Regions from separate parts of the Nocardioides fonticola genome, predicted to be linked through region 4. Evidence: predicted binding sites of a transcription regulator. Region 4 holds the regulator's gene; each other region holds the start of a gene.
The links. Region 4 encodes LexA, which represses DNA repair genes until DNA is damaged. Its sites were predicted from a motif close to TCGAACANNTGTTCGA; they were not measured.
Positions count from the first base shown of each region.

Region 1 (7,452 bases), on a different contig from region 4:
TCCTCGCCGTCCGGTTCAGCATCGCGGCCGTCGCCATGGTGCTCGTGGCGCCGCGCGCGCTGCAGCGCCTCTCCGCGCAGGCACGCCGCCAGGCGCTGGTGCTGGGCCTGCTGTACGGCGTCGCCCAGATCCTCCAGACCGCCGGGTTGGCCCACACCCCCGCGAGCGTGTCGGGGTTCATCACCGGCATGTACGTGATCGCGACCCCGCTGTTCGCCGCCGTCCTGCTGCGCACCCGCATCACGCGTGTCACCTGGGCGGCGGTGCTGCTCGCGATGGCCGGGCTCGGGGTGCTGACCCTCGACGGGTTCTCGGTCGGCTACGGCGAGGCGATCACGCTGGTCGCCGCCATGCTCTACGCGCTGCACATCGTCGGACTCGGCGCCTGGTCGAACGCCTCCGACGCGCTCGGCATGTCGATCGTGCAGATCATCGTCATCGCGGTCGTCTGCCTCATCGCCAGCGTGCCCGACGGCATCGTGCTGCCGCCCACGACCGGCGACTGGCTCTCCGTCGTCTACATGGCGCTCGTCGCCGGCGCGCTCGCGCTGGTCGCCCAGACCTGGGCCCAGAGCCATCTGCCGGCCACCCGCTCGGCGATCATCATGTCGATGGAGCCGGTCTTCGCGGCCGGGTTCGCGGTCGCGCTGGGCGGCGAGTCGGCCACCGCACGCATGCTCCTCGGCGGGCTGATGGTGCTCACCGCGATGATCGTGGTCGAGACCCGGGGCGGCGGCGACGACCGCGAGGGACCGCTCGAGGGCGAGGTCCAGCACCTGGCGGTCTGAGGGGTGTCGACGCGTCGGGACGACCGGACCACCGACTCCCCCCGACTTGCCGCGCTCGCGCGGCCCGGCAGACTATGCCGCGTGACGACCTGCGCCAACTGCGGAGCACCGCTGGGCGTCGGCCGGTACTGCACCAACTGCGGGCACCGGGTCGGCGTCCCCGTCGCCGGTGCGCCGAGCCTCCACGACACCGCCGAGCGGCCCGCCGTCCCCCCGGCCGCGCCAGCCGCGCCAGCCGCGCCGGCCGCGCCGGAATCGGTGCCGGTGCCGCCGGTGCACGAGCCCCCGCCGCCCGCGCGGTTCCCGCTCTTCGCCGACGAGCCGACCGGCGCGCCGTCCGGTCCCGACCTCACCCTCACCGACCTCCCGGCGGTGCCGTCCCCCGCACCCACCGACCGGCAGCCGGCGCGGCGCGCCCAGCTGCTGCTGGCGGGCGGCCTCGTCGTCGTCCTCGTGGCGGTGGGCGGGCTCCTGCTCACCCGCGGCGGGGACGACGCCGCACCGGCCCGTGCCGACGACGGTCGGCCGGGTGCGGGTGCGCAGGCCGCTGACGACGATCAGGGGGCCGACGACCCCGCCGACGGCGACTCCCCCGGCGCCGATCCCGACCCGACGGACGCCGGCTCCCCGGACCCGCAGGACGGCCGCGACCTGAGCGCCCAGGCCCAGGTCACCGCTCCGCCGCCCGGTCCGCCGAGCAGCGATGTCGCCACCGGCCGCCCGGTCACCTACGTGGCCGCCAACATGCTCGATGGCGACCCGACCACCTGCTGGCGCACCCCGGGCGATGCGACCGGTGCGGAGCTGGTCTTCACCCTCCCGCCCGGCAGCACCGTCACCAGCGTCTCGCTCATCAACGGCTACGCGAAGACCAGCCGAGCCGGCGGCACCACCTACGACTGGTACCATGGCAACCGCCGCATCCTCCGCGCCGAGTGGATCTTCGACGACGGCACCACGATCAGCCAGGACCTCATCGACACCCGCGACCCGCAACGCCTCGACGTCGGCACCATCACCACCGACACCGTGCGCCTGCGTCTGATGCAGGTCTCGCCGCCCGGCACCGGGCCGGCGGCCAAGGACAACACCGCGATCTCGGAGGTGTCGATCCTCGGGAGGTGAGGGTCGGGACAGGTGCTCCGGTGGTCGAGGTGCGAGGCGCCCTGGTGTCGAGCTGCGAGACCCGGGTGGGACGGACGCCGACGGTGGGGACGGCGCTCCTTCCGGTGGTCGAGGTGCGAGGCGCCCCGGCGCCGAGCTGCGAGACCCGGTGAGGTGAGCTGCTTCGTTGGGGACGTCGCCTGCCCGCGCCGACCGACCCCGGCTGCCGCGTTGGCTTCGGGGTGAAAGGCGCTGGCTACGCCGGTGGGGGTTCCGGCTGCCTCTCGGGTGCGGCGTTCACATCGGGTTGAAAGGCGCCGGCTAGGTGGGTGCCGGGTTGCTCTCGGTGTTCGGGTCGCCGCTCGCTCCGGTTGAAAGGCGCCGGCTACGCAGGTGACGGCTTCCGGCTGCCGCTCGGGTGCGGGGGTCTCGCGGCTCGCTTCGCTCGCACCTCGACCACCGATCGCTTCCGGTGGTCGAGGTGCGAGGCGCCCCGGCGCCGAGCCGCGAGACCCGGCCAGACGAACGCTGGCAGTAGGGACGATCTGCGGCTCCCGTCCGGTGGCTGAGGTGCCCGAGCCCCCGGCTGAGGGCCTCGAAGCCCAGCAAGCCGAAAGGCAGCCGCAACCACGCAGATTCAGTCGCTCGAAACCCTTGTATTCGAACACGTGTTCGAGTAGACTGAGGCATGGCCTCCACCACCCCACACCAGGATCTTCGGGACCCGCGGTCCCTCCTGGTGCTCGCGCGCGACGCGCGGGTGGTGGCCGACGACGCCGAACGATCCGTGTTCATCGCCGCCGCCCAGTGGGCTCTCGCGCACCCGGCGGCTGATGAGTGGGACAGCGCGTGTGTGCCCGGCACCGAACGCACCCTCGCCATCGCCGGCCAAGGTGCACCCCTGGTGGCGGAGTTCTGCATCGACGAGTTCGCCGCCGCCATCGGGCTCTCGGCCGACGCCGGGCACTACTACATCGGCGACGCGTTGGAGTTGGCTGCTCGTCTGCCCCGGTGTTGGCGGCGTGTGGAGGCTGGTGAGGTTCCGGTGTGGCGGGCACGGAAGATCGCCCAAGCCACCCGGCTCTTGTCGCCCGAGGCCGTCGAGCTGGTCGACCAGCGGTTGGCGTCGTTCGCGCACTCCATCGGCGGACGCGGCATCGAGCAGACCGTCAAAGCAGCTGAAGCCGAAGCAGACCCCGAGCTCCTCAAGGCCAGGCGGGAAGCGGCTGACGACAAGCGGCACGTCACCATCTACTCCCGTCATGTCGACTTCCACGGCCGCGTCGACATCGAAGGCGCCCTCGACCTCGCCGACGCGTTGGACCTCGAGGACGCCCTCGCCGCCGTCGCCGCCCAGTTGAAGGACCTCGGCTGTGAGGAGTCGCTCGACGCACGCCGGGCCATGGCCCTCGGCGAACTCGCCCGACGCGAAACACCCCTCAGCTTCCCCGCCGATGGCGAGGTGGAGCCGCCGGCGCGGTCCAAGCGGACCCTCCAGCTCTACGTCCACATCAACCACGCACCCGGCGAGAACCCGTTCGGAACGGCCGCTCGGGTCGAGAACACCCGCACCGCCCTCGACCTGGACACCCTGCGCTCGTGGTGCACCGACCCCGACACCCAACTCGTCGTCCGACCCGTCCTCGACCTCGCCGAACACCGGTCGAGCGAGTCCTACGAGATCCCCACCCCCCTACGCGAGCAAGTGATCCTCCGCGACGTCACCTGCGTCTTCCCCCACTGCACCAGACCCGCCCGAAGTGCCGACATCGACCACATCGTCCCCTTCGACGCCGGCGGCCGAACGACCACAGACAATCTCGCGGTGCTCTGTCGACATCACCACCGTGTGAAGACCCACCACGGCTGGACCTACAGACCCGTCGACCCGAACGACACCAGCGGACCACCCGGCAACGGCTCCAGCTATCTCTGGACCAGCCCCCACGGCCAGCACTACCTCCGCACAACCACCGGCACCACGACAGCCTGAACCCCACCCGGGTTCGGGCTTGTCGTGCTGCCCGGGGCGGGAGCGTCAGAGCGCGGCGAGCACCCGCGCGGCCTGCTCGGCGTCGGCGCGGGAGAGGTCGAGGTGGGTGACGGCCCGGACGGCGGTGGGGCCGACCGCCGAGACCAGGACGCCGGCGTCCTTGGCCCGGGCGACGAAGCCGGGGGCGTCGGGGCGCGGGATGACGACGATGTTGGTGTCGACGCCTGCGGGGTCGACACCGCAGGCCTCGGCGATGAGCCGGGCGTGGGCGTGGTCGTCGGCGAGCCGCTCGAGGTGGTGGTCGAGGGCGTGGAGGCCGGCGGCGGCGAGGATGCCGACCTGGCGCATGCCGCCACCCATCCGCTTGCGCCACTGCCGGGTCTCGGCGATCACGTCGGCGCGACCGACGACGAGCGACCCGACGGGGGCGCCGAGCCCCTTGGAGAGGCAGACGGCGAGCACGTCGGCGATCGCGCCGTAGGCGGCGAGTGGGGTGCCGGTGGCGACGTGGGCGTTCCAGATGCGGGCGCCGTCGAGATGGATGCCGACACCGACCTCGTCGGCGAAGGCGCGCAGCGCCTGGAGGTCGGCGAGCGGCAGCACCGCTCCCCCGGCGAAGTTGTGGGTGTTCTCGACGGCGATCGCCGCGGTGCGCACGAAGTAGGGGCCGAGGTCGGGGGCGAAGAGGGAGCGGACGGCGTCCAGGTCGATCTGTCCGCGCGGGTGGGTCCAGGTGCGCATCGTCAGCCCGGTGTACGCGCCGTGGGCACCGAGCTCGGCGCGGGCGATGTGGGCCGAGCTCTCGCACAGCACCTCGGTGCCGACCCCGACGAGGGTGCGGACGGCGAGCACGTTGGCCATCGAGCCGGTCGGGGTGAACAGCGCGGCCTCGTGTCCGAAGAGACCGGCGACCCGCTCCTCCAGAACGCGGACGGTGGGGTCCTCACCGAACACGTCGTCACCGACCTCCGCGGCGGCCATGGCCGCACGCATCGCGTCGGTGGGACGGGTGAGGGTGTCGGAGCGCAGATCGATCACGCGCCCCAGTCAAGCAGGCCGGCAGGCTCAGCCCTTGCGCAGCATCTCCGCGACGAGGAAGGCGAGCTCGAGCGACTGCACCCGGTTGAGGCGCGGGTCGACGACCGACTCGTAGCGGTGGGCCAGGCCCTCCTCGTCGATCTCCTCGCCGCCGCCGATGCACTCGGTGACGTCGTCGCCGGTCATCTCGACCAGGATGCCGCCGGGGACGGTGCCCAGGGCGCGGTGGACGTCGAAGAAGCCCTGCACCTCGTCGACGACGTCGTCGAAGCGGCGGGTCTTGTAGCCGGTGCTCGACTCGAAGGTGTTGCCGTGCATCGGGTCGCAGACCCACGCCACCGAGACGCCCTCGGCGGTGACCTTCTCGACCAGACCGGGCAGGCCGTCGCGGATCTTGCCGGCACCGAAGCGGGTGATGAAGGTGAGGCGGCCGGCCTCGTTCTGCGGGTTGAGCTTGTGGGCCAGTGCGAGCGCGTCGTCGGCGGTGGCGGAGGGGCCGAGCTTGACGCCGATCGGGTTGCGCAGGTGGCGGAAGTACTCGACGTGCGCGCCGTCGAGCTGACGGGTGCGCTCGCCGATCCACACGAAGTGCCCCGACACGTTGTAGGGCTGCTCGGTGCGCGAGTCGATACGCGTCATCGCGTGCTCGTACTCCATGAGCAGCGCCTCGTGGCTGGAGTAGAAGTCGACGCGGCGCAGCTCCTCGGGGTCGGCGCCGATCGCCGACATGAAGGCCATCGCCTTGTCGATCTCACCGGCGAGCACCTCGTAGCGCTGACCGGCCGGCGAGGTCTTCACGAAGTCGGTGTTCCAGGTGTGCACCTGGCGCAGATCGGCGTAACCGCCGGTCACGAAGGCGCGCACCAGGTTCAGCGTGGCGGCCGAGGCGTTGTAGACGTCGAGCAGCCGCTGCGGGTCGGGGATGCGCGACTCGGGGGTGAAGTCGAAGCCGTTGACGGCGTCGCCGCGGTAGGCCGGCAGCGTGACGCCGTCACGGGTCTCCATGTCGGAGGAGCGCGGCTTGGCGTACTGACCGGCGAGGCGGCCGAGCTTCACGACCGGCATCGAGCCCGCGTAGGTGAGGACGACGGCCATCTGGAGCAGCACGCGCAGCTTGTTGCGCACGTTGTCGGCGGTGACGCCGTCGAAGGTCTCGGCGCAGTCGCCGCCCTGGAGCAGGAACGCCTCACCGCGGCTGACCGCGGCCATCTTCGCCTTGAGATCGTCGCACTCGCCCGCGAAGACCAGCGGCGGCATCGTGCGCAACTTGGCGACGGCGGTGTCGACGGCACCGGCGTCGGGGTAGGTCGGCTGCTGCAGCGGCTTCAGCGCGTGGAGATCGGCGAGGGACGGCATGCTCACGCGCTCAAGCCTACGCGCGCAGGCGCCGTCCTCTCGATTCGATAACGACCGGTGGACGCCGGCGGGATCACTCCAGGGCGCCGACGTCCTCGAAGCGCGAGTCGCCCTCGCCCGAACGGCGGTTGAGCGCCCAGGTGAGCGCCCAGAGCACCACGCCGATGGCGAGCAGTCCGGCAGCGATGCGGTACTGCACGTAGTCGGCCTCCAACCGCGCCCACGGACCGAGCAGGAAGGCGCACAGCAGGGCGCCGACGACGGGGATCGGCCCCCACGCCCGGAAGCCCTCGCCGGACGTGGCAGGGTCGCGCCGGCGCAGCACGAGGCAGGCGATGTTGACGACCGTGAAGACGGCGAGCAGCAGCAGCGACGTGGTGCCCGAGAGGGCGCCGACCACCGTGCTCTCCGACTGCACCCGCACATAGACGATCAGGCCGAGGGCCAGCGCCGTGGTGAAGCCGATCGCGAGGTAGGGGGCCTGGCGACCGGAGGAGACCCGGCCCAGCGGCCGCGGCAGGACGTCCTGTCGCGCCATGCCGTAGATCAGGCGGCTGGCCATGAGCATGTTGATGAGCGCGGTGTTGGCCACGGCGAAGACCGTCATGAACGGGAAGATCTTGTCGATCGGGATGTCGGGGGCGCCGACGCGGACGACGTCGAGCAGCACGCCGGCCTCGCTCTGGGGCGAGGTGACCTGGCCCGGCGGGATGACCGCGACCACCGAGATCGCCACGAGCACGTAGATGATCACCGCGATGCCGAGCCCGGTGAGCATGACGCGGGGGAAGATCCGCGCCGGATCGCGGGTCTCCTCGACCATGTTCACGGAGTCCTCGAAGCCGACCATGGAGAAGAACGCGATCGCGGTGGCGATCGTGACGGCCATGAACAGGCCCTTGTCGTCAGGGCTCTCGAACACCGTGACCCGCGACAGATCGCCGTCACCGCGACCGATGGTGGCGAAGCCGATGCCGATGACGATCGCGAGCGCCGCCATCTCCACCAGGGTCAGGACGACGTTGAACTTCACGCTCTCCCCCACCCCGCGCAGGTTGATCGCGGCGAGGGCCAGCATGAAGAGCAGGGCGACCACCAGCGTGGCGCCGTCACCGGTCGGGACGCCGGGCAGGAGCTCGTCGAGACCCACGAGCAGGTTCGCCGAGAGCAGGC
Region 1 is NZ_BAAAZH010000001.1:228,693-236,144, forward strand. Features, by position in the region: gene ABD671_RS01015 (DMT family transporter) at 1-788, shown strand, start outside; gene ABD671_RS01020 (NADase-type glycan-binding domain-containing protein) at 870-1,913, shown strand; gene ABD671_RS01025 (HNH endonuclease signature motif containing protein) at 2,581-3,885, shown strand; gene ABD671_RS01030 (threonine aldolase family protein) at 3,931-4,923, opposite strand; gene ABD671_RS01035 (class II 3-deoxy-7-phosphoheptulonate synthase) at 4,951-6,279, opposite strand; gene ABD671_RS01040 (APC family permease) at 6,353-7,452, opposite strand, start outside.
Region 1: a site for LexA is predicted at 2,553-2,568, ahead of ABD671_RS01025 (HNH endonuclease signature motif containing protein). Genes of this name have one in related genera too.

Region 2 (7,452 bases), on a different contig from region 4:
GTCGAGGACACCCTCGGCCACGACGTCGAGATCCGCGGCATCGCGATCCGTCTCGGCGCGCCCGCCTACCCCTACGACACCCTCACCTTCACCGGCGAGGTCAGCGAGGTCGGCGACGACGAGGTCGTGCTCAAGGTGACCGGTGCGGTCTCGCTCGGGGCGCACGTCATCGGCACCGTGCGGGTCGCGCGATGACGGCGCGCACGCTCGCAGGGGCCGCGGCCATCGTCGGCATCGGGCAGACCGAGTTCTCCAAGGAGTCGGGTCGCTCCGAGCTCCAGCTCTCGGTCGAGGCGGTGCAGCACGCGCTCGCCGACGCCGGCCTTACGGCGTCCGACATCGACGGCCTGGTGACCTTCACGATGGACACCTCCTCGGAGATCGCGGTAGCTCGCGAGCTCGGCGTCCCGGAGCTGCGGTTCTTCAGCCGCATCAACTACGGCGGCGGCGCCGCGTGCGGCACGATCCAGCAGGCCGCGATGGCGGTGGCCACCGGCGTCGCGGACGTCGTCGTGGCCTACCGCGGCTTCAACGAGCGCTCGGGCAACCGGTTCGGACAGTTCTCGACCGCGGTCGCCCAGCAGGTCAACACGAACGGCCTCGACAACGCCTGGACCTACCCGTTCGGCCTCGGCACCCCGGCGGCCACGGTGGCGATGCAGGCGCGGCGCTACATGCACGAGTACGGCGCGACCTCCGAGGACTTCGGCCGGGTCGCGGTCGCCGACCGCCGGCACGCGGCCACCAACCCGAACGCCTTCTTCCACGGCAAGCCGATCACCCTGGACGACCACCAGGCATCGCGGATGATCGTCGACCCGCTGCACCTGCTCGACTGCTGCCAGGAGTCCGACGGCGCCGTGGCGCTGGTCGTCGTCTCCGCGGAGCGGGCCCGGGATCTGCCGCAGACCCCGGCGATCATCAGCGCCGCCGCGCAGGGCAGCGGCCGCGACCAGTTCGTCATGACGTCGTACTACCGCGACGACATCGGCATCCCCGAGATGGGAGTGGTGGGCCGCGAGCTGTGGCGGCAGTCGGGGCTCACGCCCGACGACATGCCGATGGCGATCCTCTACGACCACTTCACGCCGTACGTGCTCATGCAGCTCGAGGAGCTCGGGTTCTGCGGGCGTGGCGAGGCGCCGGGCTTCATCGCCGACGGCGCCATCGAGGTCGGTGGGCGGCTCCCGCTCAACACCCACGGCGGACAGCTCGGCGAGGCCTACATCCACGGCATGAACGGCATCGCCGAGGGGGTGCGCCAGATCCGCGGCACCTCGGTCAACCCGGTCGACCTCTCGGCGTCCCCGCACGTGCTGGTGACCGCCGGTACCGGGGTGCCCACGAGCGGGTTGATCCTGTCGCGATGATGGCCGGGTGAGTCAGCCCGCCGTCCCGGTCGTCGTCGCCCTGCACACCGCCAAGGGCCGCCGCCTGCCCATGCAGGCCAAGGCCGCCGTCGAGGTCGAGGCCGGTGCCGGCATCGTCGGCGACCGCTACCACGGCTCCAAGCACCGGCACGTGACCGTGCAGTCGGCGTCCGCGCTCGCGGAGGCCGAGGGCGCGCTGCAGCGGCCGATCCCGCCCGACCTCACCCGCCGCAACATCACGATCAGCTCCGGCGCCGTGCCGACCACCCCGGGCGTGCGGCTGCGGGTGGGGGAGACCCTCCTGGAGGTCGTGCGCGTCGCCGCCCCATGCCGCCTGCTGGACGACGAGCTCGGCCCCGGTGCGATGGAGGCCCTGCGCCGCCGCGCGGGGACGGTCTTCCGGGTGCTGGAGGGCGGGCGGATCGCAGTGGGGGATGGGGTGGAGGTGGTCTCGGAGACGGGTGGGTGAGGTGCCTCCGGCGTTTCCGGCGTTTCCGGCGTTTCCGGTGGTCGAGGTGCGAGGCGCCCCGGCGCCGAGCCGCGAGACCCGGTGGGGTGGGCGCCGACAATGGGGACGCCGTCGCTGCTCCGTGTCTTCTCCCGGCTTCCTCGCTCGCTCTGGTTCAAAGGCGCCGGCTAGGGCGGTGCCGGGTTGCTCTCGGTGTTCGGGTCGCCGTCTGTTTCGGTTGAAAGGCGCTGGCTAGGCGGGTGGGGGTTCCGGCTGCCTCTTGGGTGCACCGCGCCGGGCGCCTTCCGGTGGTCGAGGTGCGAGGCGCCCCGGCGCCGAGCCGCGAGACCCGGCAAGACGACCGCCGACAGGGGGACGATCTGCGGCTCCCGTCCGGTGGCTGAGGTGCCCGAGCCCCCAGGCGAGGGCCTCGAAGCCCAGACATCCCGAAAGCAGCTGAACTCAGCGAGATTCAACCCTCCGAACCCTTGTCTTCGAACATGTGTTCGAGTAGACTGAGGCATGGCCTCCCCCACCCCACACCAGGAGCTCCCCGAGCTTGCGGACCCGCGTGACCCGCGGTCCCTCCTGGTGCTCGCGCGCGATGCGCGGGTGGTGGCCGACGACGCCGAACGGACCGTGTTCATCGCCGCCGCCCGGTGGGCTCTCGCCCACCCTGCTGTCGATGAGTGGGACAGCGCGTGTGTTCCGGGCACGGAACGCGAGTTGGCGATCGCGGGTCAGGGTGCCCCTTTGGTGGCGGAGTTCTGCATCGACGAGTTCGCCGCCGCGATCGGCCTGTCCACCGACGCCGGGCACTACTACATCGGCGACGCCCTCGAACTCGCCGCCCGTCTGCCGCGGTGCTGGCGCCGTGTCGAGGCCGGTGAGGTGCCGGTGTGGCGGGCCCGCAAGATCGCCCAAGCCACCCGCCTGCTCTCACCCGAAGCCGTCGACCTCGTCGACCAGCGGTTGGCGTCGTTCGCGCACTCCATCGGCGGACGCGGCATCGAACAGACCGTCAAAGCAGCCGAAGCCGAAGCCGACCCCGAGGTCATCAAGGCCAAGCGCGAAGCGGCCGACGACAAACGGCACGTCACCATCTACTCCCGTCACGTCGACTTCCACGGCCGCGTCGACATCGAAGGAGCCCTCGACCTGGCCGACGCGTTGGATCTCGAGGACGCCCTCGCCGCCATCGCCGCCCAGCTGAAAGACCTCGGTTGCGAGGAGTCCTTGGACGCCCGACGGGCCATGGCCCTCGGCGAACTCGCACGCCGCGACCACGCCCTCACCTACGAGGCAGCAGCAACAACCGAGCCGGTGCGGTCCAAGCGGACCCTCCAGCTCTACGTCCACATCAGCCACGCCCCCGGCCAGAACCCCTTCGGTACGGCCGCTCGTGTCGAGAACACCCGCGCCGCGATCGACCTCGACACCCTCCGGTCGTGGTGCACCGACCCCGACACCCAGATCCACGTCCGACCCGTCCTCGACCTCGCCGAACACCGGTCGAGCGAGTCCTACGAGATCCCCACCCTCCTCCGCGAGCAGGTGATCTTGCGAGACGTCACCTGCGTCTTCCCCCACTGCACCAGGCCAGCCAGATCAGCCGACATCGACCACATCGTCCCGTGGGACGAAGGCGGCGGAACAAGCACAGACAACCTCGCCGCGCTCTGTCGACATCACCACCGCGTCAAGACCCACCACGGCTGGACCTACACACCCGTCGATCCGAACGACACCAGCGGACCACCCGGCAACGGCTCCAGCTATCTCTGGACCAGCCCCCACGGCCAGCACTACCTCCGCACACCCGCCGGCACCACGCAACTCACCACGACAGCCTGAACCCCACCCGGGGCTCAGGCCCGTCGTGCTGCCCAGACCCGGCGAGGCGGCTGTCGTCGGGTACCGGAGAGCGGTCGGGTGCGGGGGTCTCGCGGCTCGCATGCGCTCGCACCTCGACCACCGGCCCTGCCTCGGCACCGGCACCACCGCCGGCCTGCGAGTCAGCGTCCGGTGGTCGAGGTGCGAGGCGCCCCGGCGCCGAGCCGCGAGACCCGGCGAGGCGGCCGCCGGCCGGTAGTGGAGAGCGGTCGGGTGCGGGGGTTTCGCGGCTCGCATGCGCTCGCCTCTCGACCACCGGCCCTGCCTGGGCGCCGGCGCTGAGCCTGCGAGTCAGCGTCCGGTGGTCGAGGTGTGAGGCGCCCCGGCGCCGAGCCGCGAGACCCGGTGAGGCGGCCGTCGTGCGGTACCGGAGAGCAGTCGGGTGCGGGGGTCTCGCGGCTCGCATGCGCTCGCACCTCGACCACCGGACTTGCGCGGCCTCCGCCGTCAGGCGAGGCGGAGGGCGAGCTTCGGGCAGGCCTTGGCGGCCGCCTTGGCCTCGGCGAGCAGGTCGGGAGTCACCTCTCCGGTGACGATCGGGTAGCCCCATTCGTCGAGTCGCACGATGTCGGGGAGCAGTTCGTGGCAGACGCCGTGTGCACGGCAGGAGGGCCAATCGACGCGGAGACGTGCGGTGCGGTCGCTCATCGGGCTGCTCCGATCGGGGCGGCGGCGCGGGTGCACCGACCGCGGGCGTGGGCATCGACCTCGTGCGGGAGAGCGGTGAGGAGCGAGGCGACGAGGCGGGTGGTGCCGTCGGGGTGGGCGCAGGCGCCGCGGCCCGGCAGCAGGCCGCAGAGCTGCTGGACCCGCTCGAGCGACCCGGGGCGTCCGCGACGCAGACCGGCGACGGCGTCGGCGAGAGCGGGCAGGCCGTTGACGCAGGGGCCGCAGCGGCCGGCGCTCTGGGCGGCGAGATGGCCGGTGATCTGCTCGGTGAGGGCGAGCGCGCAGGCGTTCGGTCCCGGAGCCAGGACGACGCCGGCGCCGAGGGCCAGGCCGGCCTCGGCGAGCCCGGTACGCGAGACGACGGCGTCGGCGATCTGCGGCCAGGTGGCCCAGGTGCCGTGGAAGCCGCCGAGCAGCACGGGGCCGCCGCCGGCCTGGGCGGGCAGCAGGTCGACCAGGGGCGTGCCGTGCTCGACCTCGTGGACGGCGGTCGGCTGCCCGGGCACGTTGACGGTCAGCAGCGTGGTGCCGGGCTCGGCGTGGGTGCCGCGGGCGAGCGTCGGCGCGAGGCCTTCCAGGGCGAGCAACCCGACGTGGGCCCAGGTCTCGGCGTTCGAGAGCAGGGTGGGCCGGCCGCGGTAACCGCTGACGGCCTCCGGGGTCCACGCGGTCACCGGCAGGTTGGGGCGACCCTCGAGCAGCTCGATGACGGCCCGCGCCTGCCCGGCGACGAACCGCGGCTCGGCGGTCGAGGTGTGCCAGCGCAGATCGGCGTCGTCGCGTTCGGCGATCGCGGCGGCCAGCAGCCCACGGGCACGCGGCCGATCTCCCGGCAGGACGACGTGCACGTCGCGGGCCCGCAGCGCACGGGCCGCCGTGGCGGCACCGTCGAGCACCAGGTGCGGGGCGACCATGGCGAGGGCGGAGTCCTTGGCGCTCACCGGCTCGCCCTCCGAGGCGTTGACGACGACGACCGGACGGCGTCCCCGCGCAGCCGCCGCGAGCTTGGTGGCGAACGGGAAGCCGGCGCCGCCGCGACCGCGGACGTCGGCGGCCTCGATCATGGCCTGGAGCGCATCGAACCCGATCCGGGCGGGTGCGCCACGGCGGCGACGGTGGTCGGCGAGAGTGCGGCCGGGCGACACCTCCGCCAGCAGGGCGGGGCCGGGGTGGATGAGGAGCTCCTCGGTGACCGGCAGCGGCGACCTCATGCCTCGACCCCGATCCGGGCACGCTCGGCCGAGGGCCGCACGACGTCCTCGCGGGCGCGCAGCCCACCGGCGAGCCGCCAGGCGAACGCCACGACGACGACGGTCACGGAGAACGCCGTCGGCACGATCGACCACATCTCCCAGTGGTCGCGGTGGCGCAGGTCGGTGCCGATGCCGAACCCGTGGGCGACCGCGGCGGCGTACGCCGCCCACGAGGTGAGGTGCACGATCCGCCAGGAGCGCAGGCCGATGCGGTGTCGCAGCAGCGAGGTCACCGCGACCACGAGCATCAGGTCGAAGGCGAGGGTGCCCAACTCCAGCCACAGGGGCGCGTAGGTGGCCCCGAACGGCACCACCGCCTGCCACCAGCGGATGTCGACGAATTCGTCGGCCACCGCGGTGACGATGTGCGCCACGAGCAGCAGCACCGAGCCGAGGGCGAGGTTGCGGTGCAGGTTCTGGGTGACGAAGCGCGGCACCCGCGAGCCGCCGTCGCCGGCCGGGCGACCGGTCAGCGCCAGCACCCCCAGCAGCACGCTGAGGCTCAGCAGGCTGAGCAGCACGATCCCCGTGCCCCGGTTGAGGTACCAGAGGACGGGCGAGTCGGTGGTCATGCGATCTCCTCGAGGGTGTCGGCGGGCCACCCGCCGACGGTGTGGACGACGCGGCCCTCGCCGCTGCCGCCGGCGAGGCGGGCGACGAGGCCACGCGCGGCGAGCCAGGCCGGGGCGGCGCTGCCCAGGACGACGGCCGCGGTGGAGGCGGTGTTGGCCGCCACGCAGGTGGGCGCGGCGACGGAGACGGTGTGCCAGACGTCGGTGGCCGGCAGACCGGTACGCGGATCGAGCAGGTGGTGGCGCTCGACACCGCCGCGGCGCCAGCGGCGCACGCGGGTGCCGGAGGTCGCCAGCGCGCCGACGAGGTCGATGACGGCCAGAGGTTCGGTGTCGGCGTCCTCGCGGATCCCGACCCGCCAGGCGGTGTCGTCGACGGTGCGCAGGTCGCCGCCGATCCCGACGAGCGCCGGGTGGTCGAGGTGCTCGCGGCAGGCCGCCACCGCGAGATCGGTGGCCCAGGCCTTCGCGGTCGCGCCGAGGTCGAGCGCGGTGCCGGCGGGGATCCGGACGGCGTCCTCGCTCCACTCGACGGCTCGCCAGGCATCCAGGGCCGGGGGAGCGGACACCGGCGCGAGGGCGGGCCCAGCAGTCTCGAGGAGGCCGAGGGTGCGGTCGTAACCGAGCTCGACGAGCGGTCGGCCGAGGAGCGGGTGCACGAGCCCGTCGGTGTCGTGGGCGGCCTGGACCGCGACACCGACGGCCGCGACGAGCAGCGGATCGACGCTCACCCATCGGCCGGGTGCGGCGTTGACGCGCGCGAGATCGGAGTCGCTGCGGAAGCGGCTGGCCACCGCACCCACGTCGGCGAGCACCTGCTCGACGAGCCCCCGCGCCACCGGCAGGTCGGCGGCGTGCGCGGTCTGGACGACGACCTCGCAGCTCCACTCCCGCCAGCGGGCCGAGTACACGGACATGTCAGGAGGGACCGCTGGTCGGCGGCGCCGAGGGGCCACCGCCCGAGGAGCCCCCGGTCGAGCCGCCCGAGGAGCCGCCCGAGGAGCCGCCGGAGGAGCCCCCGGTCGAACCGCCCGAGGACCCGCCGCTGGAACCGCCCTTGGTACCGCCGCTGGAGCCGCTGGAGCCGCTGGAACCGCCGCTCGAGCCGCCCTTGGTGCCGCCGGAGGAGGAGCCCTTGGTGCCGCTCGAGCTGTGGCTCGGCGTCGGCGTGGTGTGCGAGGAGGTCGTGCCGCCCGACGACGAGCTGCTGGAGCTGCTGGAGCTGCTGGAGCTGCTGGAGCTGGTCG
Region 2 is NZ_BAAAZH010000001.1:61,386-68,837, reverse strand. Features, by position in the region: gene ABD671_RS00320 (MaoC family dehydratase) at 1-195, shown strand, start outside; gene ABD671_RS00315 (lipid-transfer protein) at 192-1,370, shown strand; gene ABD671_RS00310 (MOSC domain-containing protein) at 1,378-1,839, shown strand; gene ABD671_RS00305 (HNH endonuclease signature motif containing protein) at 2,341-3,672, shown strand; gene ABD671_RS00300 (ferredoxin) at 4,159-4,359, opposite strand; gene ABD671_RS00295 (NADH-ubiquinone oxidoreductase-F iron-sulfur binding region domain-containing protein) at 4,356-5,591, opposite strand; gene ABD671_RS00290 (ferric reductase-like transmembrane domain-containing protein) at 5,588-6,205, opposite strand; gene ABD671_RS00285 (FAD:protein FMN transferase) at 6,202-7,122, opposite strand; gene ABD671_RS00280 (hypothetical protein) at 7,124-7,452, opposite strand, start outside.
Region 2: a site for LexA is predicted at 2,313-2,328, ahead of ABD671_RS00305 (HNH endonuclease signature motif containing protein). Genes of this name have one in related genera too.

Region 3 (7,452 bases), on a different contig from region 4:
AATCTCGGAGAATAGGCCACTATAGGCAAAGTTCGTGGTGATCAGCTGCGTCGACGTTCGAGGACGCTCGGAGATGAATTCCGAAAACCGAGTATCAAAGAACGGATCCAGCAATTCTCGAATGTAGGGATTGAGTTTCGCCCTGGTTCGGTGAATCGCAACTTTCCCGTCCCGCTCGCGCTCAACTCGGAGTAGGCGTCGGCCCCGGCTGTCATGGACTTCGAAATCGTCCGAGACGATCTCGAAGTCCGAGACCAATGCCTGGCTCGCCGTTCCCAAGGTAAACCGGTGGCGATATGTGAGGAACTCGCCAACGTCGAGAGGATTTTCACTATTCAATTTGTGGAGCCATGGATACTTTTTCGGAATGTCGTCTAGGTCAGCCCTCGAAACTTTCACTTCGATCTGCAGTGCAACAGGTCGCTTGGCGCGTCGGGTGCGTCGATGTGCGATGTTGTCATATCCGCCCGACCGGCCCACGGCGAACTCCAGCCCGTCTTCATAGACCTCTCCAATGAAGTTAAGGCCGTCGATGAAGTTGCTTTTTCCTGCCCCGTTTGGGCCCGTTATCACGGTGAATTTGTCGAGTTTGCACGAGACGTCGTACAGCGACTTGAAGGCTTCGAACCTCACGTTGGTGACGTGCATAGAACCGACCGTAGTCGTCTGGACCCCTGCTTCCGAGCAGCTTCTGGTCCTAGATGTGGGTGTACGTGCAACTTGCGAGGTTGTCTGTACTGGTGGTTCCGCCTTCGTCCCACGGGACGATGTGGTCGATGTCGGCGCTGCGTGCGGGCCTGGTGCAGTGGGGGAAGACGCAGGTGACGTCTCGCAGGATCACCTGCTCGCGGAGGAGTGTGGGGATCTCGTAGGACTCACTCGACCGCTGCTCTGCGAGGTCGAGGACGGGTCGGACGACGATCTGGGTGTCGGGGTCGGTGCACCAGGACCGGAGGGTGTCGAGGTCGAGGGCGGTGCGGGTGTTCTCGACGCGGGCGATTGTTCCGAAGGGGTTCTGGCCGGGTGCGTGGTTGATGTGGACGTAGAGCTGGAGGGTCCGCTTGGACCGCACCGGCTCAGCCGTTCCAACCGAGTCGAAGGTCAACGAGGCTTCGCGTCGGGCGAGTTCGCCGAGTGCCATGGCCCGGCGAGCGTCCAACGACTCCTCGCAACCCAGGTCCTTCAACTGGGCGGCGACCGCGGCGAGGGCGTCCTCGAGGTCCAACGCGTCGGCCAGATCGAGGGCGCCTTCGATGTCGACCCTGCCGTGGAAGTCGACGTGGCGGGAGTAGATGGTGACGTGTCGTTTGTCGTCAGCCGCTTCGCGCCTGGCCTTGAGGAGCTCGGGGTCGGCTTCGGCTTCAGCTGCTCTGACGGTCTGCTCGATGCCGCGTCCCCCGATGGAGTGCGCGAACGACGCCAACCGCTGGTCCACAAGGTCGACGGCTTCGGGTGAGAGCAGTCGGGTGGCTTGGGCGATCTTCCGCGCCCGCCACACCGGCACCTCACCGGCCTCCACACGTCGCCAGCACCGCGGCAGACGGGCAGCGAGTTCGAGGGCGTCGCCGATGTAGTAATGCCCGGCATCAGTGGACAGGCCGATCGCGGCGGCGAACTCATCGATGCAGAACTCCGCCACCAGAGGAGCGCCTTCACCAGCGATGGCCACCTCGCGTTCGGTGCCGGGCACACACGCGCTGTCCCACTCATCAGTCGCGGGGTGGGCGAGAGCCCACTGGGCGGCGGCAATGAACACGGATCGTTCGGCGTCGTCGGCCACCACCCGCGCGTCACGCGCGAGGACCAGGAGGGACCGCGGGTCACGCGGGTCCAGTTCTTCCTGGTGTGGAGTGGTGGAGGCCATGCCTCAGTCTACTCGAACAGGTGTTCGAACACAAGGTTCTGAGCGACTGAATGTCGCGAGTTTCGGCTGCCTTCCGGCTTGCTGGGCTTCGAGGCCCTCGCCCGGGGGCTCGGGCACCTCAGCCACCGGTCGGGGCCCGGAGATCGCTTCATGCAGGCGGTCGGGTCGCCGGGTCTCGCGGCTCGGCGCTGGGGCGCCTCGCACCTCGACCACCGGAACTGAGGCGGGGCCGCGACGCCGCACCCGAGAGACAGCGGCAACAACCCACCCGCGTAGCCAGCGCCTTTCACCCGGAGCAGACGGCGACCCGAACACCGAGCGCAACCCGGCACCTCCGTAGCCGGCGCCTTTCGACCGAAGCAAGGAGGGAGCCGGGGGCATATACGCAGTGACGACGGCGTCCCCGCCGAAGCAGCCCGCCTCACCGGGTCTCGCGGCTCGGCGCTGGGGCGCCTCGCACCTCGACCACCCGAAGCGGCTCGGCGCCGGCGCGCCTCGCACCTCGACCACCATGCCCACCTACAACCTGAGCACCCGCCCCGCCACCACCAGATGCACCTCGTCGCACACGCCGGCGACGGCCTGGTTCACCCGGCCCAGCTGGTCGCGGAAGATCCGGCCGGAACGGTGGGCGGGGATGACACCCCAGCCCACCTCGTTCGTCACCAGGACGACGTCCCGGTCGGCCGGCAGTGAGCCCAGGGCCGCACTGAGGACGCCGGTCGCGGCACCGACCACCGCGTCGATCTCGGACGACGGCGCGTCCCACAGGCCGTGGTCGTCGAGCAGCCGGGTGAGCCAGGTGCCGAGGCAGTCGACCAGCACGGCACCTGAGGTCGCGGTGAGCGCCGCGGCCACGTCGCCGGTCTCCAGCGTCGTCCAGGACGCCGGACGCGCGGCGCGGTGGGCGTCGATGCGAGCGGCCCAGTCGGGGTCGGCGACGGGATCGGGCACCGGCCCGGGAGCCACGTAGGTGACGGCGGCGGCGTCGGCGAGCAGGGTCTCCGCGTGGCGCGACTTGCCGCATCGCACGCCGCCGGTGACGAGCACCCTCATCGCAGGGATCCCAACCAGGCAAGGGCTTCGGGCACCGAGGCGACCAGCGGGACGCCGGCCGGCGGGGCCGGGCGACGCACCACCACGACCGGCAGGTCGAGGCGGGTCGCCGCGTCGAGCTTCGCCTGCGTCATCGCTCCTCCGGAGTCCTTGGTGACCAGCACGTCGACGCCATGCTCCCGCATGAGAGCGAGCTCCCCGTCGAGCGTGTACGGCCCGCGGTCGAGCAGCAGTCGCCAGGACGACGGCACCGCGACCTCGGGCGGGTCGACGACCCGCGCGACCACCGAGTGGGTGGCGAGGGGGCCCGCGAACGCACCGAGATCCTGACGCCCCACGGTGAGGAACGGACGCCGTCCGAGTTGCGCCGTGCGTCGCGCGGCTGATGGATGGTCGTGCACGATCCGCCAGCCCGGCCGCGGCTCCCAGCCCGGCCGCGCCAACCGCACCAGCGGGACGACGTCGCACGCGGCGGCCGCGTTCGTACTGATCCGCCGCGCGAACGGATGGGTGGCATCGACCACCGCATCGAAGGACGCAGCCACCTGCCGCAGCCCCTCGGCGCCGCCGAACCCGCCGATGCGCACCTCGCCGACCGGAAGCCGCGGCCGTGCGACCCGGCCGGCCAGCGAGCTCACCACGTGATCGCCCCGCGCGACCAGGGCGGCGGCGAGATCGCGCGCCTCCCCGGTGCCGCCGAGCACCAGCACCCTCATGCGTCCTCCCGCGTCGATCCGGGCGGCAGCACCGGCAACCCCGACGGCGCACCCGACTGCGCCAGGGCCAGCAGGCCCTCGACGTCGAGGTGCTCCTCGACGAGGTCGCCGAGCAGGTCCAACCGTGCTTCCCGCGCCGCCTCGAACGAGACGGGATCAGCAGGAGCGGGGCGATCGAGCATCGCCGCGAGCAGTGCCGTGCGCAGCGCGTCGCCCTCCAACGCCCCGTGCCACATCGTGCCGAACACCCGCCCGGCACGCGCACCGCCGAGGAACGGCTCACCGCCGTGGACGGTGATGCGCCCGTGGTGGATCTCGTAGCCCGACGCCGGCACACCCAGCGCCGAACCGGTCGGCAGCCGCAGGTTCTTCTCCACGGCGAAGTCGGTGCGCACCTCCAGCAGCCCCAGGCCGTCGACGACGGCACCGGCCGCGCCCTCGACGCCGTGCGGGTCGGCGATGACGCCCCCGAGCATCTGGAAGCCGCCGCAGATGCCGAGTACCGGCCGACCGCGCGCCGCATGGGCGGTGATCGCCGTATCGAGGCCGCGCGACCGCACCCAGGCCAGGTCGCTGATCGTCGCCCGCGTGCCCGGCAGCACCACCAGGTCGGCGTCCGCGACATCGCGCGGATCGGAGGCGAAGACGACGTCGAGGTCGGGCTCGAGCCCGAGGGCGTCGACGTCGGTGAAGTTGCTGATGCGCGGCAGGCGCACCACCGCCACCCGGTAGCGCGAGCCGGACGACGAGGCCCGCCGCGCGTCGAGCTTCAGCGCGTCCTCCGAGTCCAGCCACAGCGACGGATGCCACGGCAGGACGCCGTACCCGCGGCGTCCCAGGAGCCCCTCGATGTCGCGCAGACCCGGCTCCAGCAGCGACAGATCGCCCCGGAACTTGTTGACCACGAACCCCGCCACGAGCCGCTGATCGGCGGGGGAGAGCAGCGCGACCGTGCCGTGGAGGGCGGCGAAGAGCCCGCCGCGGTCGATGTCGCCGACCACCACGACCGGCAGGTCGGCATGCCGGGCCAGCCCCATGTTCACGAAGTCGCTGGAGCGGAGGTTGATCTCGGTGGGGCTGCCCGCACCTTCGGCGACCACCACCTCCACCCGGGCAGCGAGGTCGTCGTAGGCGGCGTGCGCGGCCACCGCGAGGTGACGGCGTCCCTCGACCCAGTCGCTCGACGACACCGCACCCGCAGGGCGTCCCATCAGCACGACATGGCTGCGCCGATCGGAGCCCGGCTTGAGCAGCACCGGGTTCATCGCGGGCTCGGGTTCGATGCGCGCGGCCCGGGCCTGGATCCACTGCGCCCGGCCGATCTCGGCCGTCGTGCCGTCGGGCGCCGCGCACACCATCGAGTTGTTCGACATGTTCTGCGCCTTGTACGGCGCCACCCGCACCCCGCGGCGCGCGAACGCCCGGCACAGTCCGGTGGTCACGATGCTCTTGCCGGCATCCGAGGTCGTGCCGGCGATCAGCAGCCCGCTCACGCCGCCCCCAGCGGGAAGGACGCGAGCACCCGGCAGTCGTCGTTCGCCCACCACTGCAGGTCGATCCGCTCGACCGCGAGGTCCACCGGCAGCAGGTCGGCGATCGCCGCGTGCACGGTCTCGGGTGTCACCTCGGGCCCGCGCCGATCGAGCGTCACGTGCGGCACGACGTCGTCGTACGCCCCGCCGTAGGGCGGATAGGCCGGGAACGCCTCGACGAGCCGCGCCGTCAACGCCCGCAGGCCGTCGTCCGGCTCCGGCACCAGATGCAGGACGCCGTCGGGGAACTCGCCGATGCGCGCCAGCCGCACCGAGAAGGACGCCGTCTCGCGGGCGATCCGCTCGACGACGCCGAGGTCGGACGCCGTCGGCTCGGCGATCCACGGCGCCAGCACCGTGAGGTGCGCGTGCACGAAGGTCGGGTCGGCGGAGACGAAGGAGGGGTCGTAGAAGGCGGTGCGCTCCCGCACGAACGGCTCCAGCGCGGGCACCGGGATCGCCAGCACGGTATGACCGTCGGTGCGGCTGCCGTCGGCGCTCATGCCGGCGGCCGCAGCAGCGCGAGGTCCATCACCCAGCCGGCCGCGGCCCGGGCCCGAGCGCGCGCGGCACCCATCGCCGGCAGCAGATCGCCGACCCGCCCGTGCAGCAGCTCCTCCGTCGGCGCGCCGAGGTTCGCGCCCCACCACGCCGTCCAGTCCTCGGCGCCGGCGTAGTCGGGCTCGCCGGTCAGCATGACGACGACGTTGGGATGGCGCGCGGCCACGGCCTCCGGCAGCCGGCGCGCGGTCGTGACGACGACCGGTTCGCCGACCCCGTGCAGCACCACGCCGTGCCGGGCGGCCAACGCCTGCGGAGCGCTGATGCCGGGCAGCACCTCGACCTCCAGGGGCAGCACGACGGCGATGCGCTCCAGCAGACGCAGCGTGGAGTCGTAGAGCGACGGGTCACCCCACACCAGCAGCCCGGCCACGCCGCCGCGCGCGGCCAGCACCTCGCCGAGAGCGGCCGCCCGCGCGTCATGCCAGGCCGCCACCGCGTCGCCGTAGGCGGCGTCGTCGGCCACGGTGCGGTCGCGCGGGGGATCGGCCACCACCACCGTCGGCACCCCGGCGGCGTCGGCGATCGTGCGGCGCACCGCGAGCAGCGGGTCGTCGTCCCGCTTCTCCAGGGCGGCCACGTAGTCGCAGCCCGCCAGTGCGGCGGCCACCTCGGGGGTGACGTGCTGGGGACCCATGCCGATGCCCAGCACCCGCACGACCGTCACGGGCGCTCCTCGGGCCCGCCCTCGAGCTCGCCCTCGACCTCGAGGTAGACCGCCTGCATCGCGGCGAGCACGTCGGGGTCGGGCTCGGCCCACAGCCCGCGGTCGGCCGCCTCGTGCAGCCGCTCGACGATGCCGCGCAACGCCCACGGGTTCGAGCGGCGCAGGAACTCCTGGGTCTCGGCGTCGAGCACGTACTCGTGCGCCAACTTGTCGTACATCCAGTCCTGGACGACGCCCGCGGTGGCGTCGTAGCCGAAGAGGTAGTCGACCGTGGCGGCCAGCTCGAAGGCGCCCTTGTAGCCGTGGCGGCGCATCGCGCCGATCCAGCGCGGGTTCACCACCCGGGCCCGGAACACGCGCGCGGTCTCGGCCGCCAGCGTGCGGGTGCGCACGGCGTCCGGCGTCGTCGAGTCGCCCACGTAGGCGGCCGGTTCGACGCCGGTGAGCGCTCGCACCGTGGCGATCATCCCGCCGTGGTACTGGAAGTAGTCGTCGGAGTCGGCGATGTCGTGCTCGGCGGAGTCCATGTTCTTCGCCGCCACCTGGATGCGCTTGAACGCGGTGCGCATGTCGTCGGCGGCGGGTCGGCCGTCGAGGTCGCGGCCGTAGGCGAAGCCGCCCCAGGTCGTGTAGACCTCGGCGAGGTCGGCGTCGTCGCGCCACGAACCCGACTCCACCACCTGGAGGATGCCGGCGCCGTAGGAGCCCGGCTTGGAGCCGAAGATGCGCGTGGTCGCCCGGCGCTCGTCGCCGTGCTCGGCCAGATCGGCCTGGGCGTGGGCCCGCACGTAGTTCAGCTCGTCCGGCTCGTCGAGGCCCGCCACGAGCCGGACGGCGTCGTCCAGCATCGCCACGACGTGCGGGAAGGCGTCGCGGAAGAAGCCGGAGATGCGCACGGTCACGTCGATGCGCGGTCGGCCGAGCTCCTCGAGGTCGACGACCTCCAGTTCGCGCACCCGACGCGACGCCTCGTCCCACTGCGGACGCACACCCAGCAGCGCCAGCACCTCGGCGACGTCGTCGCCGCTGGTGCGCATCGCCGAGGTGCCCCACACG
Region 3 is NZ_BAAAZH010000028.1:290,089-297,540, reverse strand. Features, by position in the region: gene ABD671_RS18630 (AAA family ATPase) at 1-648, opposite strand, end outside; gene ABD671_RS18625 (HNH endonuclease signature motif containing protein) at 698-1,864, opposite strand; gene ABD671_RS18620 (bifunctional adenosylcobinamide kinase/adenosylcobinamide-phosphate guanylyltransferase) at 2,384-2,920, opposite strand; gene ABD671_RS18615 (cobalt-precorrin-6A reductase) at 2,917-3,636, opposite strand; gene ABD671_RS18610 (cobyric acid synthase) at 3,633-5,129, opposite strand; gene ABD671_RS18605 (2'-5' RNA ligase family protein) at 5,126-5,671, opposite strand; gene ABD671_RS18600 (SAM-dependent methyltransferase) at 5,668-6,396, opposite strand; gene cobN (cobaltochelatase subunit CobN) at 6,393-7,452, opposite strand, start outside.
Region 3: a site for LexA is predicted at 1,877-1,892, ahead of ABD671_RS18625 (HNH endonuclease signature motif containing protein). Genes of this name have one in related genera too.

Region 4 (7,452 bases):
GGCGGCGGTTCCGGTGGCCACGACGGCCCGGCGGGTGAGGGCGGGATCGATCGGGGAGGAGGGTCCAGAGGTACTCACGCGCACTCAACGCGCGATGCCCCCGGGGGTGACGGGCCGCAGCGACCTGTCACCTGTTCTTCACCCGCGCGACACGGTGCCGCGGATGCGTGCCGGGAGCGCGTCGTCGCGGGGATCGCCCTGGCAGGCGTAGTCGGTGTTCTGGTCGCAGTCCAGGCGGCGGCTGCCGTTGACGAGGGTGACCGTGACGTAGCGCACGTCGCGCACCGAGAACGGCACGCGCACGCGGGCGTCGCCGGAGCGGTCGAGCCGCACGGGGACGTCGCGGAACCGACCGTTCGCCGTGCGGGTCGTCACGACCGCGGCCGATCCGCGCGCGGTGTCGGGCAGGTCGAGATCGAGGCGCAGGCGCCAGGACGACGCGCGCAATCCCGAGGCGGGATCGAAGCGGATGGTCGCCGACGTCAGGTGGTCGAGCGAGGTGCTCTGCCACCCGGAGCTGCGCCGGCTCGGCCCGAGCGAGCCGCGCGTCCACAGGGGTGCGGGCCGGTACGCCTCGCCTTCGCTGTAGACCGACGCCGGATGGGTGTTCGCCGCGGAGAAGTCCGCGAAGGCGCGTGCGAGGTCGATGCCGTGGTCGCGGCGCAGCACCTTGTCGATGGCCTGGAGGGAGTAGAGGTCGGGCGCGCCCCGGCTGCCGTCGGCCAGCTGGAAGATGTGGCGCACGAGCACCGGCAGCGGGCCGGAGCGCCTCGGGAAGCGCTCGGTGAGGTAGCGGATGAAGAGCCAGTCGCCGTAGGGGCGGGCGCCCTCGAAGAGGTCCATGCTCGAGCGCGGGTCGCCGAGCGGACCGGCGGGCAGGTACTGCCGGTTGTCGTCGACGCCGTCGAAGACCTCGTCCTCGGCCCAGGTGGCGGTCGCCTCCAGGAGCCAGGGGTCCTCGGCGACGTCGTAGGCGTACTGGACGGCGTGGAAGTACTCGTGCGCGACCGTCACCCGCAGGTTCTCCAGGGGCGTGTTGGTCGGGAACTGGCTCGTGGCGTAGTCGTTGTCGAGCGAGCAGTAGGCCCACACGTCGTAGGGGCCGTTCGCCGGCACCGACTCGTCGGTCGTGCAGTAGCCGTAGAGCCCCTGGGAGCCGAGGTCCTCCAGGTAGAGGTCGGGCAGGTCGTTGCCGCCGGCGCCCTGGTCGCTGAGGACGGCGCGGTAGCCGGCCGCCCGGTAGAGACGCTGGACCTTCGCCACGGTGCTCGCCACGGTCTCGACGTAGTCGGGCACCCCGTCGCCGTCGGCGTCGGTGGTGTCGATCGAGGAGCCGCCCAGGAAGCTGGTGGACCAGTGCACGCACAGGCTCGCGGAGCAGTAGACCTGGTTGGTCGAGGGACGGGCCAGGAGCGCTCGGGCCTGGCTCCGCTGGGCTGCCGGGAGGGCCGAGGCGGTCAGGGCGAGCTCGCGCAGCACCGTGCTGGCGTCGTCCCCGGAGTGCGGGGAGCGCGTGCGGCGGGCGGCGGTGTCGGCGGAGCCGCCGAGGAGGTCGCGGGCGGCATCGAGGGCGTGCTCGGCGCGGGTGCGCGCGCTGTCCGCGGCGGGCGAGCCGGACGCGGGTGAGGCATCGGCGGCGTCGGCCGCGGAGGAGGGGCCGGACAGCAGGCCGAGGGCCAGGAGGCCCGCAGCGGGGAGGGACAGGAGCCGGGATCGCGCCGAGTGAGCCACGTCACCACTGTCTCACGCACGAGCGCCGGGTGGGACGGATCCCACCCGGCGCTCGATGCACGCGTGCTGGATCAGACGCGGCGCAGGACCGCGGTGACCACGCCGATGATCTGCGCGTGCGTGCCGTCGATCGGGTCGTAGGCGGCGTTGTGGGGCATGAGCCAGACCTTGCCGTCGCGGCGCTGGAGGGTCTTCACCGTGGCCTCCCCGTCGAGGAGGGCGGCCACGATCTGGCCGTTGTCGGCGGTCTGCTCCTTGCGGACGACGACGTAGTCGCCGTTGCAGATCGCGGCCTCGATCATCGAGTCGCCGACGACCTGGAGGAGGAAGAGCTGCCCCTCGCCCACCAGCTGCTTGGGCAGCGGGAAGACGTCCTGCACCTGCTCCTCGGCGAGGATCGGACCGCCGGCGGCGATGCGGCCCACGACGGGCACCAGCGCGGCCGCCGGGACGACGTCGCCGATGCCGGTGGTGTCGGGACCGGTGTCGTCGCCGGAGGAGATCGAGCGCCGAGCCGCGAGGACCTCGGGCAGGAAGACCTCGAGGGCACGGGGGCGGTTGGCGTCGCGCTTGAGGAAGCCCTTCTCCTCCAGCACCCGCAGCTGGTGGGCGACGCTCGAGGTGCTGGTCAGGCCGACGGCCTGGCCGATCTCGCGCATGCTCGGCGGGAAGCCGCGCTTCTCGATGGCCTCCTTGATGGTGGCGAGCACCTTCAGCTGGCGCTGGGTCAGGCCCGTGGCGTCGGGCGGCCCGTCGGGGAGCTCGGTGACGGTCTCGCCGGAGGTCGCACGGGGGTTGTCGCTGGACTTCTTGCTCGGCATGGGCCGACGGTAACGGTCACGACGGCGGCATTCAAACATCTGTTCGATACCGGCGTGTCGTCGACAGGCTGCCCGACATCTCGAACATCCGTGCGAAGTCGACGGCGTTTCGCTCTTGTGTTCGATCGAACACCTGATCTAACCTCGAACGCAGATCGAACGTCTGTGCGAGAACCTCCGAGCCGATCCGGTTCTGTCGGTCCTCGCCGATAGACATCGATCCGCACCAGCTGATCGACCGATCGAACCCCGTGCACCGACCTTCCCCGAGGAGCACCCGATGGCCACCACCCTCATCCTTCCCGCCGCCAGCGGCGCGTCCGCCGCCCCCCGCGCCGCCGCTGCGGTGGCGTCTCGCCGGCCCGCTCGTCCGGCCTCCGGCGGGGTCCGCCTCACCCGGCGCGGCCGGCTCGTGGTGCTGCTGCTCTCGCTGGCGATCGTCCTGGGCGTCGGCGTCGCCCTCTCGGGTGGCTCGGTGGCCACTCAGGAGCCCGGTACGGCCGAGCCGACCCAGACCCTGATCGTCCGCTCGGGCCAGACGCTGTGGGACATCGCCGCCGCCCGTACCGACGAGGGCGACGTCCGGGGCATGGTCGAGCGGATCGAGCGGCTCAACGCCCTCGACAGCGCCGAGGTCACCGCTGGTCAGCGCCTGGTGGTTCCCGCGAACTGACATCGCGCCTCGCGCGTGCCGGCACGCGCAGGAACGCGCACGAACATCGTCGGTCGCCTCGACCCCGGCCGACGAGTAGGGGAAGACGAGGGGCGGGCCCGTAGGCCCGCCCCTCGCGCCGTCCCGGCCGGGGCCCGCGCGGGCCGGGGCGCCGTCCGTCGGCCATGCCGGTCGCGAAATCGAGGTGCCCGAACCCGATCGCGCCCTCACAATGGCTGCCCGTGGGACATGTCGAGGTGACCGGGATCCGTTACGAGCTCCCCGACGGCCGGGTGCTGCTCGAGGATGTGGGTTTCCGCGTCGGCGACGGCGCCAAGGTGGCCCTGGTCGGCGCGAACGGCGCAGGCAAGACCACGCTCTTCCGCATCATCACCGGCGAGATCGCCCCGCACGCCGGCGTCGTCACGCGCTCGGGCAGTCTCGGCGTGATGGGTCAGTTCGTCGGGGTGACCGCCGCGGGGGAGGAGCAGCCGACCGTCGCCGACCTGCTGCTCTCGGTCGCGCCGCCGGCGGTGCGCGATGCGGCCCGCGAGGTCGACCGCTGGGAGCGGGCGCTCATGGAGACCGACGACGAACCCACCCAACTGGCCTACGCCACCGCGCTCGGCGAGTACGGCGACGCCGGGGGGTACGACCTCGAGGTGCTGTGGGACGTCTGCACGATCGCCGCGCTCGGCGTGCCCTACGACCGGGCGAAGTACCGCGCGGTGACGAGCCTGTCGGGCGGGGAGCAGAAGCGGCTGGTGCTGGAGTACCTCCTGCGCGGACCCGACGACGTCCTGCTGCTCGACGAGCCGGACAACTACCTCGACGTGCCGGGCAAGATCTGGCTCGAACAGCGCATCGCCGCCTCGCCCAAGACGATCGTGATGATCAGCCACGACCGCGAGCTGCTGAACAACACCGCGACCCGCATCGTCACCGTCGAGCTCGGGCACGCCGGCAACCTCGTATGGACCCATCCCGGCGGATTCGCCTCGTACCACGAGGCCCGCCGTGATCGGTTCGCCCGCCTCGAGGAGCTGCGCAAGCGCTGGGACGAGGAGCACGCCAAGCTCAAGGCGCTCGTCCTGCGCTTGAAGATCAAGGCCGAGTACAACGACGGGATGTCGAGCCAGTACCGCGCCGCGCAGACCCGACTGCGGAAGTTCGAGGAGGCCGGGCCGCCCACCGAGCAGCCGCGGGAGCAGCAGGTGACCATGCGCCTGCAGGGCGGGCGCACCGGGAAGCGGGCCGTGGTCTGCGAGCAGCTCGAGCTCACCGGCCTGATGCGGCCCTTCGACCTCGAGGTGTGGTTCGGCGAGCGGGTCGCGGTGCTCGGCTCGAACGGGTCGGGCAAGTCCCACTTCCTGCGACTGCTGGCCGCCGGCGGTACCGATCCCGACGTCGAGCAGCGGCCGGTCGAGGAGCGCCCGATCGAGCCGGTGCGTCATCGCGGACTCGCCCGGCTCGGCGCCCGGGTACGTCCCGGCTGGTTCGTGCAGACCCACGAGCATCCCGAACTGGTCGGGCGCACGCTGCTGGAGATCCTCGGCCGCGGCAACCGCACCGCCGACGGGCGCGGCCGTGACGGCATGGGGCGCGAGCAGGCCAGTCGGGTGCTCGACCGTTACGAGCTCTCCGCATCGGCCGAGCAGCGGTTCGACTCCCTGAGCGGTGGCCAGCAGGCCCGCTTCCAGATCCTGCTGCTCGAACTGTCCGGTGCGACGCTGCTGCTGCTCGACGAGCCGACCGACAACCTCGACGTGCAGTCCGCCGAGGCGCTCGAGGCCGGACTCGAGGCCTTCGAGGGCACGGTCGTCGCGGTCACCCACGACCGCTGGTTCGCCCGCGGTTTCGACCGCTTCCTGGTCTACGGCTCCGACGGGGAGGTCTACGAATCCCCCGAGCCGGTCTGGGACGAGCAGCGGGTGGAGCGGGTGCGATGAGCGGCCGCTCGATCCACGCGGTCCCGCTGAGCGACGACGCCGCCCTCGCCGCGTGGAACGCCGTCCTCGCTCACGGCGAGAGCCACGGCCGGGAACGCTACGCCACGCCGTGGGCGCTCCCGGAGATGCTCGAGCGGCTGCGGGGGCCCGAGCACGGGATGGTCTACGAGGCGTGGGCGCTCACCGAGGACGACGTCGTCCGGGCCTCGGCCCTGGTCGAGTACCGCACGACCGACAACGTCGAGCGCATCGATGCGACGGTGGTGGTCGATCCCGACCACCGGGGGCGCGGGCTCGGCTCGGCGCTCCTCGACGCCATGGTCGAGCGGACGCGGGCGCTCGGGCGCACCCGCCTGGGCGCCGACGCGTGGTGGCCGATGGAGGCCGGTACCGACGGTGTCGGCACGCTCGGCGCCGACTTCCTGCGGGCGCGGGGTTTCGCCCTCGGCAGCTCCGAGATCCTGCGGGTGCTGACGTTGCCCACGCCCGACGCCGTCCTCGACCGCCTCGCCGCCGATGCCGCGACCCACCATGCGGACTACCGGATCGTCGCCTTCGTCGGGCCGGTGCCCGACGGGTTCGCGGCCGGATGGGCGACCCTCGCGGGCTCCCTGGAGGCCGAGGCGCCGACCGGCGGCATCGAGATCGAGGCCGCCGACCACGGCGTCGAGGGGCTGCGCACCGAGGAGGCCCTGATGGTGCGGCAAGGGCGCACGCCGCACCGTGCCGTCGCGGTGGACGCCGCCGGTGACGTCGTGGCCTACACCGAGCTCGTGACCACCGCCCACGAGCCCGAGCGGGCCTATCAGTGGGGCACCCTCGTGCGCGCCGACCACCGCGGGCATCGGCTCGGGATGGCGGTCAAGGTGGCCGCCCAGCGCCTGCTCCAGCAGCACGCCCCCGGCGTCCGGGAGGTCTTCACCTGGAACGCCGAGGAGAACGGCCCGATGATCGCGGTCAACGAGGCGCTCGGGTTCCGGGCCGTCGAGAGGGCCGGCTGGTTCGAGCGCCGGTTGGACTGAGGCGTCTCCCGGCGCGGGCGCTGCCCGGAGGCGGAGATGGAGACGCCCCCGGCCGATCACCTCGGAGACGGAGGTGGTGATCGGACGGGGGCGCCTGACATGCCGGCGGGTGGCCTCACAGGGACCCCACGCCCCAACACCCGCGGCATGTGCGGGTCGCGCCGTGTGGCGGCGGGCGACCCGGGATCAGGATCAGGAGTTCGTGGTCTGCGCGTCGGAGTCGAGCGACAGCGTCGCGGTCTTCTCCTGGCCTCCTCGGGTGTAGGTGACGGTGACCTGGTCGCCGGGCCGGTAGGACCGGATGGTGGCGACGAGGGAGTCCGAGCCGGTGATCACGTGGTCGTCGACCTTGGTGATGACGTCGCCCTTCTGCAGACCGGCCTTGGCCGCCGTCGACTCGTCGCCGATCTCGGCGATCTTCGCGCCGTTGGTCAGCCCGACCTCGGCCGCGCTGTCCGACGCGGCAGCGTCGGTCACCGAGATGCCGAGGCGTGCGTGGGTGGGCGTCTCGCCGTTGAGCATCTGCTCGATGATCGGCTGCACCTCGTCGATCGGGATCGCGAAGCCGAGACCGATCGAGCCGCCCTCCTCGGTGCCGCCGAACGGCGAGGAGGAACCCGAGGACGCCGTCTGGATCGAGGCGTTGATGCCGACGACGTGGCCCGCCATGTCGACGAGCGGACCGCCGCTGTTGCCGGGGTTGATCGCGGCGTCGGTCTGGATGGCCGGGTAGACCGTGGAGTTGCCCTGCCCGTCGCTGCCGACGTCGACCGGGCGGTCGAGTGCGCTGACGATGCCGCTGGTGACCGTGGACTCCAGGCCGAAGGGCGAGCCGATGGCGACGACGTCCTGGCCGACCTTGAGGTCGGTGGACTTGCCGAACGTGGCCGGGGTCAACCCGCTGACGCCGTCGGCCTGGATCACGGCGGTGTCGGTGAGCGGGTCGGTGCCCAGCACCTTCGCGCTGTGGGTGGAGCCGTCGTTGAAGGCGACCGTGATCGTGCCGTTGTCGCCGGCGACCTCGACCACGTGGTTGTTGGTGAGGATCTTGCCGTCGGAGCTGAGGATGATGCCCGACCCGGATCCGGCCTCGGTGCTGCCCTGCACGTAGATCTTCACGACCGAGGGGAGCACGGTGGCGGCCACCTTCTCGACCGAGCCGTCCGCGGCGGTGGTGTCGGTGGAGTCGACGACCGAGTCGGCGGTCTTGAGGCTCGACGGGCTGGCCGAGCTCGAGGCGGACGAGTTGCCGCCGTCGTCGACGGCGTTCCAGGCGG
Region 4 is NZ_BAAAZH010000003.1:83,008-90,459, forward strand. Features, by position in the region: gene ABD671_RS02415 (alkaline phosphatase D family protein) at 1-78, opposite strand, end outside; gene ABD671_RS02420 (MXAN_6640 family putative metalloprotease) at 139-1,731, opposite strand; gene lexA (transcriptional repressor LexA) at 1,803-2,552, opposite strand; gene ABD671_RS02430 (LysM peptidoglycan-binding domain-containing protein) at 2,833-3,225, shown strand; gene ABD671_RS02435 (ABC-F family ATP-binding cassette domain-containing protein) at 3,447-5,153, shown strand; gene ABD671_RS02440 (GNAT family N-acetyltransferase) at 5,150-6,175, shown strand; gene ABD671_RS02445 (S1C family serine protease) at 6,368-7,452, opposite strand, start outside.